DNA from 4 places in the Paenibacillus sp. A3M_27_13 genome. Region 3 is predicted to be linked to each of the others. Evidence: riboswitches for the same ligand, from Rfam matches in the RefSeq annotation. Region 3 holds a riboswitch; each other region holds the start of a gene.
What was found. Region 3 has a riboswitch for cyclic di-AMP ahead of NLX82_RS17415 (TrkH family potassium uptake protein). Riboswitches for the same ligand answer to the same signal wherever they lie in the genome.
Positions count from the first base shown of each region.

Region 1: it holds a riboswitch for cyclic di-AMP, as region 3 does, so the genes downstream of both, NLX82_RS26160 (resuscitation-promoting factor) here and NLX82_RS17415 (TrkH family potassium uptake protein) in region 3, are expected to answer to the same signal.
Region 2: it holds a riboswitch for cyclic di-AMP, as region 3 does, so the genes downstream of both, NLX82_RS26665 (C40 family peptidase) here and NLX82_RS17415 (TrkH family potassium uptake protein) in region 3, are expected to answer to the same signal.
Region 4: it holds a riboswitch for cyclic di-AMP, as region 3 does, so the genes downstream of both, NLX82_RS01025 (3D domain-containing protein) here and NLX82_RS17415 (TrkH family potassium uptake protein) in region 3, are expected to answer to the same signal.

Region 1 covers NZ_JANAVE010000013.1:11,117-15,331, forward strand. The annotation lists gene NLX82_RS26150 (HD domain-containing protein) at 1-922, shown strand, start outside; gene NLX82_RS26155 (TatD family hydrolase) at 965-1,735, shown strand; cyclic di-AMP (ydaO/yuaA leader) riboswitch at 1,937-2,219, shown strand; gene NLX82_RS26160 (resuscitation-promoting factor) at 2,491-3,639, shown strand; gene rnmV (ribonuclease M5) at 3,786-4,215, shown strand, end outside.
Region 2 covers NZ_JANAVE010000014.1:44,593-48,807, forward strand. The annotation lists gene NLX82_RS26655 (M1 family metallopeptidase) at 1-594, shown strand, start outside; gene NLX82_RS26660 (hypothetical protein) at 606-1,433, shown strand; cyclic di-AMP (ydaO/yuaA leader) riboswitch at 1,710-1,847, shown strand; gene NLX82_RS26665 (C40 family peptidase) at 1,853-2,353, shown strand; gene NLX82_RS26670 (GNAT family N-acetyltransferase) at 2,657-3,163, shown strand; gene NLX82_RS26675 (4a-hydroxytetrahydrobiopterin dehydratase) at 3,242-3,541, opposite strand; gene NLX82_RS26680 (hypothetical protein) at 3,659-3,952, opposite strand; gene motA (flagellar motor stator protein MotA) at 4,140-4,215, shown strand, end outside.
Region 3 covers NZ_JANAVE010000004.1:247,868-252,082, forward strand. The annotation lists gene NLX82_RS17410 (potassium channel family protein) at 1-622, opposite strand, end outside; gene NLX82_RS17415 (TrkH family potassium uptake protein) at 730-2,070, opposite strand; cyclic di-AMP (ydaO/yuaA leader) riboswitch at 2,480-2,632, opposite strand; gene NLX82_RS17420 (CPBP family intramembrane glutamic endopeptidase) at 2,894-4,215, shown strand, end outside.
Region 4 covers NZ_JANAVE010000001.1:234,876-239,090, forward strand. The annotation lists gene NLX82_RS01020 (polysaccharide deacetylase family protein) at 1-785, shown strand, start outside; gene NLX82_RS01025 (3D domain-containing protein) at 984-1,652, opposite strand; cyclic di-AMP (ydaO/yuaA leader) riboswitch at 1,659-1,827, opposite strand; gene NLX82_RS01030 (amino acid ABC transporter ATP-binding protein) at 2,063-2,785, opposite strand; gene NLX82_RS01035 (ABC transporter substrate-binding protein/permease) at 2,772-4,215, opposite strand, start outside.

The DNA of each region.
Region 1 (4,215 bases), on a different contig from region 3:
GACATGCCGCATTGTACTGGGAGACACGAAGATCAACGCCGTGCTACGGCAAGTCGACGACAAGCTTCCACAAAAGGTGGCTGCGGTTATAGCCAAAACGTATGATAAGCCAATCGTTGTCAACTTGGTAACCAGTCCGCTAGATGCCGACCGTATGGATTATTTGTTGCGGGATGCTCATTCAACAGGTGTCAACTACGGCACGATTGATTTGGATCGTATTTTACGACTGCTGCGTCCTCATAATGGGAGAATTGTTGTGAAGGAATCAGGCATGCATGCAGTAGAAGATTATTTAATGTCACGCTATCAGATGTATTGGCAAATTTATTTTCATCCTGTAACACGCAGCTCGGAAATCCTTTTACGTAAAATTTTCAAGCGAGCAAAGGAATTGTTTAAAAACGGATATGAGTTTGGTTTTCTGCTGGACCCGCTGCCGGATCTGTTGAAAGGAGAGCTTACAGTAGAGCAATATCTGATGCTCGACGAGTCATTAATCCAGACCGTATTTAGCCAGTGGAAACGAGAAAAGGACGAGATTTTAAGTGATTTGAGCAGCCGTTTTATGGACCGTAGATTGTATAAATATGTAGAGATTGAAAATATGGATACAGATACCATTGACAGTATTAGAGAAGCTTTGAAAGAGGCTGGTTTGCACCCTGAATATGATTTTGAAATTGATTTTCCGACAGATCTTCCTTATGATGTGTTTCGGCAGGGTGGCTCGACGGACAACCAGATTTTACTGCTTGGACGTCAGGGCGAGGTGAGTGAAATATCCGAAGTTTCGGAAATTGTGCGCTCAATAAGTGGTATTCACCGAGGAAAATATCATATGTATTTTCCCCAGAATAAATTGAACGCGGTAAAAGACAGGCTTCCTGCCGAAATAAGGAATTATTTTGTCAAAGAATAGACAACTATATAGAAATGTAAGTAAAAAAAGGAGATGTAAACCTTGGATTTATTCGACACTCATACTCACTTGGATGCGCCACAATTTGACGAAGATCGTGAAGAAGTTATAGCACGTGCTGTCGAATCAGGAGTAACACGGATGATCAATATCGGATTTAATCGTGAGACCATTCCATCCACCATGAAATTGGCCGAGACGTATGATTTTATTTATGCGGCAGTCGGATGGCACCCTCAGGATGCTATTACAATGCAGGAGGGCGATTTAGAATGGATTGCATCGTTATGCAGTCATAAGAAGGTTGTAGCCATCGGAGAGATCGGTCTGGATTATTATTGGGATACATCACCGAAGGATGTTCAGCATCGGGTGTTTCGAAATCAAATTGGTCTGGCTCGTGAGCTCAAAATGCCCATTGTTATTCATAACCGGGATGCACATGAAGATATTGTTAGGATATTGCGCGAGGAAAAAGCGAGTGAGATTGGAGGAGTCATGCACTCCTTTTCGGGTAGCTGGGAGACAGCCAAAATGGTGCTGGATATGGGATTTCACCTTTCCTTTGGTGGTCCAATAACGTTCAAAAATGCCAAGCAGCCAAAAGAGGTGCTCGCACAGGTGCCGCTGGACCGTCTGCTCATTGAAACTGATGCTCCCTATCTGACGCCTCATCCGTTTCGTGGGAAGCGAAATGAGTCTGCACATGTGAGACTGGTAGCAGAGGCTGCAGCCCAAATCAAAGGGATTACAGTGGAGGAATTAGTGTCAATAACGACCCAAAATGCCCTGGAACGATTTGACATTCAATGAAAAAGTGAAGAAATCGATCAAAATAAAGAGATAGACGAAGCTAATCATGAATTTGTTGCAGGAAACTCGAGAATATTACAATATTTTAACCGAATATTTTAAAAAATGTACTTGAAACCTGCTTTACAACATGCATAGAAACAGGATATCATCTTTTCAGTGAATTGTTGTTTGAATGTAAACATCAACAAGTCATTTCATGAACCAGTCTCGCTGAGTCCCTTTTACAGGGAACGGGGGAACCGATATGGCTTACAGTACGTCCGGCATATGTGCAAGAAGGGAACGTCTCTTCCGCCAGCCGGCTCGACCGAAATTCTTTCCCCGAATGGGATTGAATAGGTGGAGGAGCCGTATTTCGATTTCTTTCTGGGTCTTCGGGGTGAATGTGAAGGCGACCGCCATGAGCGGTTGACCCAAGCTAGGGCGACTCTCTACGTCCGAACCCGACAGCTAACCCCGTAAGCGTAACAAGAGAGAAGCCATCTCGTGCATGAGTTTTCCCGCATATTCACACATGCCGGAAGCCACGAAAGAGCTCTCTAGTCTCTTTCTCTGGCTTTTTTTGTTGTGAATAAAAGAAAATCTGTCATCATACTGTGGTTAAACAGGGGAGGACAGCATGCCGCGAAGACGGGTACATGGTGCAGGACAGTCGCAGTTTGGGCTTGTCTTGTAGAAAATCTGTTATAGTCACGTCAAATCTCAACTATGTCTTACTCCAGACGGCGGGCTATGTAAGGAGGACGGAGGAAATGGGCATTTTCCAAAAAAAGGATACCCATGAGTCACGCTCATCCAGCATGTCTTACGTATTGCGTTGGAAGCAAGAGAATGTGCGCCAGGCTGCTTTGGTTGCTATTTTTCTAATCGCGCTAACGATTATGATTTCAATTCTGATGTACACGCAATCTAAAAAACAAGTCTTTTTTGTCATCGATGGCAAGGCGTCTGCGGTAGAAACCCGGGAATCCAAGCTTCAAGATTTGCTGAGCGAGCATTCCATTTCACTTCAGCCGCATGATACAGTTTCCATGCCGCTAAATGGAGCAATACAGGATGGCGATCGCGTAGTCATTAAACGTGCCAATCAAGTCAAAGTATCTTCAGGCAATGAGACGAAAAAGCTGTACACAACAGAAAATACAGTAGAAGGTGCCATTCGTACCTCGGGCTATAAATTATCATCAACGGATAAAGTTTATCCTGCGTTGGATGCCTCTGTTTCGTCTAACATGGACATAAAAATCGTCCGTGTGAAGAAACAGCAGGTCGAACAGAAAAAACAGGTGCCTTATCAGGTCATCAAAACGGCCGATCCGAGTCTTTATAAAGGCGATAATCGGGTCATTCAAAGCGGCAAATCGGGTGTGGTCGTCCAGCACGTTCAAAAGGTATATCATGATGGAAAGTTGGTATCCAAACAGCTGGTTAACAAGGAAGTTGCACAGAACCGTGTGGATAAAGTCATTGCAGTAGGAACGAAGAAAAAACCGGTCGTTCTGGCTGCTTCCGTCGGTCCCAATGATGCCGTTAAGGCAACAACGGTTAGTTCGGGCAGTGCTGTCCGTAAAGCAGGCGTCAATTTTAAATATAGCAAAGTTTTACAAAATGTCTCCATGACGGCGTATTCCTCACAGGAGCCAGGTATCGGTACACGTACTGCATCCGGCGCACGTGTCACGGAAGGACGCACCATCGCGGTCGATCCGAGTGTAATTCCAATCGGCTGGTGGGTGTATATCGAAGGGGTGGGCTTCCGCCGTGCGGAGGATACCGGTGGCGCGATTAAAGGCCACAAAATCGATGTGTATTATGAGAGTTTGAGCCGAGCCAACCAATTTGGTCGTAAGCACGGTAAAACCGTTTATGTTATCGGACCGATAAAGCCTGAAATCAACTAAAACAGGTTGTGTATGTTGAGGGCAATGCGATAGTATTAACAACATAGTTATGCCATGCTAAGAAGAGGATATCCTCTTCTTATTTTGTTTTCAAAAGCAGGGAAAGATAAATATAGCTTGCTGTGTAGCAGTGGAGGGAAACGCAAATGATCAAGGAAGTGATCGTGGTAGAGGGCCGGGATGATACGGTGGCCATTCGCCGCGCTGTTGAAGCGGATACGATAGAAACTGGCGGCTCAGCCATTAATAAAATGACGCTGCGTAAAATTGCATTGGCGCAGGAGCGGCGGGGGGTCATCATTTTAACCGATCCCGATCATGCAGGGGAGCGCATCCGTAAGATTATCGCTTCCAAGGTACCCGGCTGCAAGCAGGCCTTTATACCCGAGGCAGAAGCGACGCGCAAAGGAGATATTGGCGTGGAGAATGCCTCACCGGAAGCGATCAGACACGCTCTTGCACGGGTCCATACGACAGTGGAAGGCGCCGACCCGCTGATTGAGTGGGCGGACCTGATTGATGCTGGACTCATCACCCACCCCAATGCTGCTGCACGCCGTATGGCCTTAGGGAATG
Region 2 (4,215 bases), on a different contig from region 3:
TCATGGAAGTACGGCTCGGCTGCTGAGTACGCGCAAAACGCCTACTCTCGAGGCAAGCTGGTACTACGGGGCATTGAACGTCAGGTGGGTATGAAAAAAATGGATCGGATTATGCGGACCTACGTCCAGACGTACCGATTCAAGCATCCATCCTCCCAGGATTTTCAACGTATCGTGGAGAGAGCCACCGGACGCTCATGGAGCCACTATTTTGAACAGTATGTATATGACGGCCAGATGGCGGACTTTTCGGTGGATCATATCACGAACCAAAAGCTGGAGAATGGATATGAAGCAGTCGTGACGGTCAGCAAAAAAGGGGCGGATTATCCCAAGATCCCTGTCCAATTTACCTTCAAGGATGGTACCACGATATTCAAGGCTTGGGACGGCGTGGGCAAAAGCACAACTTTTCGGATCAAAAGTACTTCTCCCGTTTCCTATGTAACCCTTGATCCTCTATATACCATTGCACTGGAGAACAAGCACATTAACAATAGCCTAAAAGCCGAATTGGACGAAAAGCAACAAACCCGTTGGAATGTAAGTGTAACCAAGCTGTTAGAAACACTGCTTGGAAGTCTGTCATGGTGAGGTGTCTATAGATGCGGACTGTTATAAAAGAGGGCTGGGCGCTGGTGCGCATACGATTCTATATCGTTATCATTTTATTTCTGTATCGACTACTGTGGGGGGTGTTTCTCTATCGGCTGGTGCAGTCTGCCGTTATCCCGCTACTGCTCCGTTATCCTGATCAGGGTCAAAACGAGCTGGGACAGACCTTGTTTTGGATGGAGAGCCAGATTGCTCTGATGGACAGCCGGGAAGTACATGTGTATTTGTGGATACTACTAGGGGCGACTGTACTACGCATACTGATCACTCCCTTCATTAGAGCCGGAATATATCAAAGCCTGCATACCGATGCGACTGAACCGCAAAGCCTGTCCTTTTTCAAGGGTATGAAACGCCATGGCATGTCGTCGTTGTTGTATTACACCATCGAGTTGGGACTGCTGCTGCTTCCCGCCTTTTGGGTAGTACCGAGACTCTACCCTATTGTAGCAGGAACGCTTCAATCTCCCTCTTACCTGCTGCATTTATTGCCCTATGCCATGGGGTGGATGGCTTACGGATGGTTCATTCGGCAGTGCATCCTGTATATGCAACTGGGGACTGTCGGTGGTCACGCCATACTATCGTCCCTGCTCGCCTTCTTTCGCCAGTTCCTCCCAGCTGTCGGTATATCCCTTTTGCTCGGTGCTTGTGTGCTGCTGGTCTTCGGTCTATTTGGCACCGTGGCGATGATTTGGACTGGTATGCTGGCGCTCATTCTCCAGCAATCGTATCATTTTGTTACTAGTCTGGTCAGGCTGTGGCATATCAGTTCGCAGTACAGACTATGGCATACCTATATCTCCAGTAGAAGTTAAGCCCTGCCTTTATGTTTTTTACTTCATTTCCGTCTGTCGAAAAATCTTGATTCATATCCGCGCAAACGACACATAACTGAATACTGTTAACAACATCTGTTCCTGGGACATTAGGAGCAGATTTTTTTTGTAACTTTTTGCAATGAAACATTTGCCAAAGCCAGCCGTCTTTGTTACAATAATCGCAGTGAACTGATAGTAACAACTTTGTAATCTTTATTGTAACCTTTATCTCAAAAATAACGTTATTGTGAATACTGCTCTCCAAGGTGCACATCTTAAGTTAAGCCTAATTCCTGGCACCTAGGAAGCGGGGGAACCAGTTTGGGTGAATTGATCTCGCAACAGAGTGGTCATAGGGGAACCTTCTACCGAATCCTTAAGCTAACCTCGCAGGCATTGGAAGGGGTATATTTTTTTTGAAGAAGAAGCTAACGATCGCAGCTATGGGTCTTGCCATTGCCTTTACATCTTTTACATTCGGTGGCGGCAGTGCATATGCAGACTCTAAGATGGACCAGGTCATTCAAGATGCCAAAGGAACGAGCTACAGAAGCGGAGGCACTACACTCGAGGGATTCGATTGCTCCGGCTTCACAATGTATGTATTCAACAAACTGGGAATTAAACTTCCGCATCAATCCGGATCACAATTCAAAATGGGATCTTCTGTATCCCGCGATGAAATGAGACCTGGAGACCTGGTGTTCTTCAACACCACAGGAAGAGGCATTTCCCATGTAGGTATCTTCGTAGGTGAAGGGAAATTTGCCCACTCCTCGACTTCACGTGGTGTAGTAGTTAGCTCACTGAACGAAAATTATTACGCTAACCGCTATGTCGGTGCAAAAAGAATTATGAGCACAGACGCTTACCATTCTGTAGCTTCAGAAATTCCTGATGACGACAACGTAGAATAACTAACGCACAGCAAGCTAACCCTAGCCGCAATTTGATTCTGGCCGGAATCGAATTGCGGTTTTTTATGTCCACAACATCAGCAATTATTATCATTACTGACGAACTGAAGCCTCAAAAGGTTTCAATTTTAGCGAACATCGTCGGTTTTACCGTCAGCGCTGGGGGAGCATATGAGCAGTAAATCCTTCTTATTCAATGTATACCCGACTTGAGTATGAAATAAACACGCTTGCCATTCCCCTGCAACTTGTCTACAATCTGTTGTTAATGATTGAAGTACCTGTAAAAGGAGGATGGAACACATGCCGGCCTCAATATTCAACTATCGGATCGTACCGATGGACGAGCATCAAGCGGCTGCAATCTGTGAGTGGCGCTATGATCCACCTTATAATATATACGGTTGGCTCCCCTGGGAACAAATGAAGGCGCTTGAAGTCGAATTTGGAAGTCCCACGCTTCGCCAAGAGCAATATGTTGCCGTACTGGATGAAGAGAATAAGCTGACGGGATTTGCTCAATATTTTCCTATGATCGGTGTGACCCGGCTAGGTCTTGGAATGCATCCTGAAAGATGCGGACATGGCAAAGGCGCTGATTTTGTCCGTGCCATTGCAGAGGAAGCACAACGACGCAACCCGAAGAATGAAATTGATCTAGAGGTACTCACTTGGAATGGGCGCGCTATCCGGGCTTACAAGGCGGCTGGATTTGAGCTTACAGATACCTATGAACGCCAGACTCCCGATGGCAAAAAACCGTTTTTTTGTATGGTATATCGTCCCGAACACCAAACCCAGGTTCTATGATAAAAGCGCCTTCGGCATACAACCGCGATGTTGTATAGCGAAGGCGCTTTTATCATCATACGACAGATCATTACAAGCTCAATGACTGCTGCGCATTTTTTCAAAAGCTTCATTATATTGTTGGGCTTCCTTAATATCCACGGCCATAATACCGCCGTCGTCCCAAGAGGTCAAACGCAGAGTCACGGTCTTGTAATCAATCGTAATAAATGGATGATGATTGAATGCTTCAGATATAGCGGCAACTTCATCCACGAATGCAATCCCTTTCATAAAACTGGAAAAATTATATTTCCGAACGATCCAACGTCCTTCCTCCAGTTCCCAGCCCTCCAGTTTCTCCAGATGTGCTTCAATCTCTTCTTGTGTAAAAGGCATGTTACGAACTCCTCCCCGTTTATACGGAAGCCTTTCGACCGCTTAAATACGGCCAAAACTACGATATATTGGTGTACATATTACCACGGCCCCGTTGATAAATCCATAAGACAGACCTCAAATCAAAGGGACTGACGTCAGCTCCTCGTCTCCAATGAGTACATAGATACGATGCTGCTCCGGCTCATAGATCACAACGCCACTGCCTACAGTGATTATGGGCTCTGTACCCAGTGCATAAAATAAGTCTTCTGCCAAAGCTTCATTGACTTCCTGGCGTCCCGCCGGGTCCAGCCTGTCCCAATCTTCTGCTTCCATCTCAAAAAATTCATAGCTGTCTGGGATGCGTCCCACAGCCTCTGTCAAATCGTTCAAAATTTGTTCATACTCACGCCCATGCTTTACTCCCATGCCATTTCCTCCAATGGTTCCGCCATTCAATACATAATCACCTTATTATACCGGAAATTCGCACTTAACAAAAAAGAGAGTTTTGTCGATAAATACTATAATCCGTCTTGTAATGACGCGCTTGGGGCAAGGACGACCCCGGCGGCATGAAAGGATTCAAAATCTATTCTCATGGATGAGGTGTATCATGCAAATTTCAACCATTATCGGACTTGTGCTCGGGATTATGTCACTGGTCGTCGGGATGATCTTAAAAGGCGCTC
Region 3 (4,215 bases):
TCGAGCCGATGATGACCATAATATCGTCTGCTTTTAGCCGATCCATAGCCGTCGGTGCGATCAGGATACCGTTCGCCGTATGAAGCGCCACGACACTACAACCAAAGCGAGTACGGGCATTTAGCTCTGCTAGCGTTTTGCCATTCAGACATGCAGGTACATTGAGTTCCACAATACTGTATTCTTTGGACAACTCCAAATAATCGAGCAAATTAGGCGTGACTAGCTGATGAGCCACCCGGATACCCATATCCCGTTCTGGATAAATGATCCGGTCCACACCGAGCTTCTCTAACGCACGCCCGTGCAGCACAGATATGGCTTTGGCTACGACTTTTTTCACACCCAGCTCCTTCAGCAAAATGGCGGTCAGGATGCTTACCTGAATGTCATCACCAATAGCAACAATGCCGCAATCGAAATTACGGATGCCCAGTGATCGCAATGAGTCTTCATCGGTAGCGTCCGCAACGACAGTATGTGTCAACATCTCACTCATACTGTCCACAACATCCTCATTCCGGTCAATGCCTAGCACCTCGCACCCCATATCCACCAATTGCAAAGCCAGGCTTGAGCCAAACCGTCCCAAGCCAATAACTACAAACTGCTGCGTTTTCATATCTACTCGAAAACTCCCTTATCTGAATCAATTTCATAAATGAGGATTTTGCAAAAATCCTGAAATAATTAAATCAACGAAATGTATACTACATATCATGAAATGATTCATCCTATAATCATTTTGCCTTCCGGATGACGATATAATTCTTTACCCTTTTTCGGCCCCAGTGCATAAGCTAGCGTGAGTGGCCCCAGTCTACCTGCAAACATCGTCAGGGTAATCACCAGCTTACCTATGACTGTCAAATCAGGTGTAAGCCCCATCGACAGCCCCACCGTACCAAACGCAGACACCGTCTCGAACAAGATCATCAGAAAATGATGATCTTCGGTTGCCGACAAAATCATGGTCACCCCGATCACGAACAGCAGCCCCAGCAGTGTAATGGTCAAAGCCTTGTAAATTCGTCCCTGCGCAAGTCGGTACCTGAACAGCACAATATCTTCACGCCCCCGTAGCATCGAAATCACGGCTCCAATGAGCAGCGCGAATGTTGTGGTCTTAATCCCGCCTCCAGTAGAGCCAGGAGAAGCCCCGATAAACATGAGTATGATGATAAAAAACTGCGTAGCCTGCCGCAAGCCTGCAATGTCCAGTGTATTGGCACCTGCGGTACGAGGGGTTACGGACTGGAATAAAGATCCCAGCAGTTTCCCCCCCCAATCAAGCGAGCCAAGAGTCTTTGGATTCGTAAACTCAAATACAAAAATCACGAGCGTGCCGACTACAATCATAGCGCCCGTCATGCTGAGTACCACCTTAGTATGCAAGGAAAGTCTCTTGCGCTTGCGATATTCTGCCAGGTCCGACATCACTACAAAACCAATTCCGCCTGAAATAATCAGGAACATAGCTGTAAAATTAACAATCGGATCATATACATAACCTGTCAGGCTGCGAAAGTGCCCGAATAAGTCAAAACCAGCATTGTTAAACATGGAGATGGCATGCCAAATCCCAAAATAAATCGCCCTGCCTACAGGCATATCAAACGACCAGCGAATCGCAAATATTGCAGCACATACGCCCTCAATGACCAGCGAGTACAGCAGCACCTTACGAATCAATCCGACAATTCCTTCGACAGAGGTCTGATTCATCGCTTCCTGTAAAATGAGGCGCTCCCGTAAGGAAATCCGACGTTTGAACACCAGCGCGATCAAGGTAGCCATAGTCATAAAGCCCAGGCCGCCGATCTGAATGAGCGCAGCGATAACAACTTGACCAAAGGTTGTAAAAAAGGTCCCCGTATCCTTTACGACAAGCCCTGTAACACAGGTCGCGGAAGCGGCAGTAAACAAAGCGTCTATAAACGCAAGTGGCTTTCCTGTTGTATTGGAGATCGGCAGCATTAACAATAAACTACCTATTAGAATGATAATGGCAAAACCCGCAACGAATATCTGCGGTGGAGAAAGCCGGAGCCAGCTTGCATTGGGATTCATCTATTCATCACTTCTCTCCTAATCCTTAAAACTATAAAAACAGTGATTTAATACGGTGTAAGCCCGCTACGCGTTCCATTTGATCTTCCGATCGTCGTTGCCCCTAATTTTTTTGATTTTTCCAAACCTTTAGTAACTATAATTAGCATTCCCTGAATACAGGAAGAATGCATGTCAAGCACTACTCTGCCCCCTGTGCTATTGGCGGGCAGCAGCGAAGGAAGCAGAATTGTTCTGAAGAAGCGAAGCGTTTGCCTTTATCTCCGGATTTTAACCATTAAAGGGGTTATACAATCAAAAAATCCGGGGATAACAGCAATCGGAAGAATAATCTGCACCCGCAGCGGTCTAACCAATCCAAACACTTTTATACGCACAAAAATAGACACCGGAAAACCGAGTGCCTGACTTGGTTCCTGCTCATAGCCTACGAGGTTAGCTGACGGATTCGGGCAGCACAGTATGCCCTATTTACACATCCAATCCAGCAGGATCGGCTGTAAAATTCACCCCAGTAACATGGTTCCCCCGTTTTCTCATAGAAATTCGGCTCAACTGTATATCATTACCTATGTATTTTATAGGCATTGCCTCAAGATTATAATCCTTCTATATCCAGATCACAAAACCGATTTCGCCGAAAAAACGTGAAATTGGCTTTATTTTGCGAATGGGCATCGTTTAATCGCAGCTTATCTTATTTTATTGGAACTTTAAAGTGCTTTCACTCTATTTTCATGAATATCGCTGGTCTGTTGGCGGGAACCTGTGCAGTATGATATCTTTAATGGATGTTCTTATTTACAGATTAAGGAGGAAACTCATGAATCCTATCGGGAAACCGGTCGTGCTCACGGCCAACTTCAAAAAATTAGGCTTGCTGGGCGGGATTGGCCTGATTTGCTTTTTTATCTTTCAATTGCTTATTCCCTCGCTTAGTAATCCGAGTCCAGAATCAGTAATGAACGCAAAGGTCATCAGCAAACAAGAAGCGGTCATACACGCATTGGACTTTGCCCGCTCCGAGTTGGGCTATACTGAATCACAGCCAGAGGAGCCTGTCGTGACCTATCAGGCCGAAACAGATTTGTACGGTTATTTATCTAGAGAAAAACTGCTTCAACAGTACGACCGTACATGGAAGAAAAATTACCCTTACGAAACCTTTCGGGTTGATCTGCCTGAATCCTCAGCGAAAAGCAAACTGCAAATTCATGTGGATTTATCCACTGGGAAGGTCGTTAGCTTTAAACGGATCACCTCCAGTACCAATTACACACAGGCTGATATTTCTACGGATGAAGAAGCACGTAACAGGCTTATACGTGTAGCTGAGGACGGCATGACGCTTGAAGCCAAGGAGCAGGCGGCCGCAGTATGGGTTAAGCGCTTTGGTTTTAAGCCGTCGGACTTGAAGCTCGCCACCACTGAAAAAGAAGGTGGATTAAAGTATACCGTAGACGATAAAAAAATCGGCGCCTCGGTACTTACATTGGCTTTTACTTTCGAAGACGGTGATGTTCGCTCCTTCTCTCAAAGCTTTTCGGCCCCGTCGTCCTATACCGATTATATCGAAAAGCAAACATTTTGGGCGAATTGGATGACCTATGCGGGTTATGCCCTATTTAGCTTTGTGCTGGGTGTTCTTGCCATTGTGTATGCGTCACTCACCCGACGACATACTTCATTTGTACGCGGCATTGTTCTGTCCGTTATATACTTTATTGCAAGTATAGCTGGGACAATGAACATGCTGCCTTTATTGCAAGCAGAAGCAGGCGGTAAGGGCATGCTTATATTTCTTATGGTGTTCCAGATTGGTGTTACCTTCTTCATGGCAGTAGCGCTCTACTTCTCCTTGGTCGGCGGTGACGGGCTTATGCGTCAGGTTGGACTGAATGCATGGCCGCGTGCGAAAGAGCCGGGCTACGGGCTGTATGTGCTTCGCAGTATGTATGTTGGCTACTTGTGGGCCTTTATTTTACTCGGGGTACAATCCATCTTATTCTTTATACTGGAGCGCACATTTAATACATTCTCCACAACAGATGCCACGCAATCCCCTTACAATATGGCTTATCCATGGTTACTGCCGATTATGGCCTGGATGGCAGGTATTGGAGAAGAGACTGTCTACCGTCTGTT
Region 4 (4,215 bases), on a different contig from region 3:
CAGGCTTGGCACTGTTACTAGCATTTTCAAGTTTACCCGTTCACGCGGATGCGCCTCCCAACATCGGAACGCCCCATCCCAAGGAAGCAGCTGTTGCTTCTTCTGTACAACAGAGCACAGATCGAGCAACTCCTACATTAGCAATGCTGCGAAAAAAACATGCGGACATTTTTAAAATGTGCGGCCCACACACCCGCCAAATTGCCCTAACCTTTGATGATGTGCCCGATTCTAGGTATACGCCGCAGGTTTTGGACGTATTACACGCCAATGGCATCAAAGCTACATTTTTCATCGTCGGTCACCGTGCGGAAAAGCATCCGGGGATCATACGCCGTATTATCCGTGAAGGCCATGCTATAGGAAACCATTCCTATACTCATCCGGATTTTAGGAAGGCCACACCAGAACGCTTTCGCAACCAGATTACAAAAACAGAACGTATTTTACAAGCCAGCGCAGGTTTTCGCCCCAAGTTGATTCGTCCACCCTACGGTGAAATCACGGAGCCTCAAATCCAGTGGGCACGTCGTCATGGCTACATGATTGTCAATTGGAATGTAGACTCTCTCGACTGGAAGGGACTAAGTAAAACACAAATTCAGCGCAATGTGATCCCAGCTACTGGGCCTGGCTCTATTATTTTAATGCACGCAGGTGGAGGTCAAAGTTCCAACTTGCAAGGCACTGTCCAAGCTCTGCCGGGTCTAATTCACTCTCTAAAAGCTAAGGGCTACAAATTTGTGACAGTCCCCCGGCTACTCCACACATCGGAACAGAAATAACCATATGTTTATGATTGAGCTACAAGCTAAAGCAACGTAAAAAGGCTGTCTTACCAGCAGAAGTTTTCTGCTCGTCAAGACAGCCTTTTTTATGGATAGGACCTGATAAGAGTCTGACCTAGTTATATGCGGTAGGATACAGGCATTAAGTTTACATAATATATATTATGTTTAATTAAACCATATATACGTATAATGCTATTTATCAATAACGTACAGCTTCACATTTTGAAATCCAAAGTCGTTCACAAATGATTTGTTGCCAGGAATAAAGATATCAATCCGTTTTCCTGTAATGGCGCTGCCCTGATCACGAGCGACAGCTACAAAAGAATGATCCGGCAAACCTGGGTGGGAATAGCCTGTAACCAGCACTTTCGTGCCCATCGGAATGACGTTCGGGTCTACCGCAATTGTACCTAGTTTAAGCGGATTGCCGTAGTAGTCCACTGCTCCCCATTTACCATTCTCATCGGCTGCGGCAGAATACGCAGTAGCCTTAACGTCAACTATTTTGCTATAGTTAAATGTTTTGCCCCACGCTTCAATCGTTGGCCCCTCATTCGCTGGTGCTTTCTCCGTAAGAAGCTGAGGCTTCGAATCCGAAGCTGCATTCACACTTTTTTCACCAGGTACCTTAATTTGCAGACCTGCATATATATTGTTAGAGGCAATGTTTGGGTTCGCCTTCGTCAGCTCGTCCACTGATACTCCATAACGTTGAGCAAGCAAAAAGAAGGTATCGCCATCTTTGGCAGTATGAAGCGAAGCAGCATCCGCTACTCCAGCTGTCTGTGCCAGCCCTGCAATGGCTGCGGCAAGCACCGCAAATTTCATGTTTTTTCCAATATGTTTTAGATGTTTCAAAGATATGTACCTCCTCTGTTATGCCTGCGAAGTTAGCTGTCGGATTCGGACTCAGGAGAAGCCCTATGCTTGTGCAATTCACCCCTAGGCATATTCCATATCGTCTTATGACGTTTCGGAAAGACTGCCGTTGTTACGTCCCCCGCACTTCCCATAGTTTGGGCCCAGCATTCAGCGTTTGTCATAACCGCATGCTGTCCCGGTAAGTTTTGGCTTACTGCATAATATCACAATTTTGTAACCTTATCCGCATGAAAATGTTGGGAACCTTGAACATCATACTATACTCGTTACAATTTTGTCACCAAGAAATGAATATTTGTTACGAAAATATGGTGAAATGGTGACAAAAAAAAGAAAAAGCCCTCCGTCAAACGGAGGGCTTTTTTATAGCTCATATCAGCACTTTCTTACAATACTTTGGCAAGAAAATCACGGGTGCGATCATGGCTTGGAGTACCAAATACCTGCTCTGGTGTACCTTGCTCTACAATTTGACCGTTATCCATAAAGATAATTCTATCGCCTACCTCGCGGGCAAAGCCCATTTCATGCGTCACGATTACCATGGTCATGCCGCCTTCGGCGAGCTTCTTCATTACATCCAGAACCTCTCCAACCATTTCAGGGTCCAATGCAGAAGTCGGCTCATCGAACAGCATTACGTGCGGCTGCATGGCCAAAGCACGCGCAATCGCAATACGTTGCTTCTGACCACCGGATAGCTGGTTCGGATAGGTATTCTTCTTATCCTCAAGCCCTACGGTACGCAGGAGTTCTAGCGCAATTTTTTCCGCTTCCTTCCCTGACTGTCTTCTAACCTGCGTTGGTGCAAGCGTCAGGTTCTGCAACACTGTTTTATGCGGGAACAGATTAAAATGCTGGAACACCATCCCCATCTTCTCCCGGGTTACATTAATATTATGACCACGAGCTGTAATCGGCTCGCCCTCAAACAAAATCTCCCCGTCCGTAGGCTGTTCTAGCAGATTCATACAACGCAAAAACGTACTCTTCCCCGAACCGCTGGGACCGATGATGACGACGACTTCACCTTTGGCGATATCTATATCAATGCCTTTTAAAATCTCATTCTTGCCGAACGATTTACGCAGTTGTTTAACGGTGATCACTGGCTCTCAACTTCCTTTCCCATAAACCCAGCAGCTTAGACAAGCTGAATGTCATTACAAAATAAATAGCGGCTGCGATTACGAACGGACTTAATCCTTCGTAGGTAATGTTCTTAATGACCTGGGCCTGATACATAATATCCACCATCCCAATGGTCGAAATAATGGATGATTCTTTAATGATCGTAATAAACTCATTACCGATAGCAGGCAAAATAGATTTAAACGCTTGCGGCAAAATGACATGACGCATAGCTTTGCCTCGTCCCATACCCAATGAACGGGCAGCCTCCATCTGTCCACGGTCTACTGCCTGGATACCTGCACGGAAAATTTCAGCCAGATATGCCGAGCTATTCAGAGACAATGTGATTATACCAGACTGGAGTGGAGTAAAATTGACACCCAGCGTCAAAGCAACCCCGTAGTGAATAATCATGAGTTGCACCAGCATAGGTGTGCCACGCAGTATCTCTACATAAGTGGTACCTAACCACTCAATGATGCGTACTCCACTCATACGTAGCAAGGATATGATCAGACCAATGATGAATCCGAACAGTACTCCGAGCGCAGACAGCAACAAGGTGTAGCCGATACCCGTAGCGTATAAACTGCGGTATTTCCAAAAAATATCTACAATGTTATTAGAAGAAACCTGACGATCCGCAGAAAGTGCACTCGCTTCCGTGGAAAACTTCTCAATCGACCCGTCTGCTTTCAGGCGAGCCAACGTTTTATTTACAGAAGCAAGCAATTCTGCATTCCCTTTACGGATACCTACAGCTGTTTCTGCTCCCGCATCCTCAGGCACAGCCTTGGCAAGGGTTACGGTACCGTCTAACGTGTATCCTTTAGCAACCGTATCTTCGATCACGACAGCGTTCACACGCTGGGTCCGCAGCTGGAGTACCAGGTCAGATATTTTATCCAGTGAAGTTACAGAGGCATTGGGCACTTTTTGAGCAATCTCTTCCTGAATACTTCCCTTTTGTGCTCCGATCTTCTCGCCTTTCAAAGCATCCATCGTCGGATATTTGTCTTTATCCTCTGGGCGTACCATGATGACTTGCTTGGAGCGATAGTATACATCCGAAAAATCAATACTCTTTCTGCGTTCATCCGTTGGTGTCATACCGGACAGTACCAAGTCTACACGACCACTTTGCAGAGCAGGCAGCAAAGAGTCAAAACTCATGTCTTCAGGGACCATCTCCGCATCCAAATCTTTGGCGATTTCCTTGGCGATATCCACATCGAACCCAACAATGGTATCCTTACCGTTAATGACTTTATGAAACTCATACGGCGGAAAGTCGGCACTCATGCCCACTACAAGTTTTTTCTGTGGCTTTGCTTCCGTTCCGTATGCATTGAGCATGGGAAGACCAGTCAACAGCAAGATAACCGCCGTCAAAACCAGGGCGGTA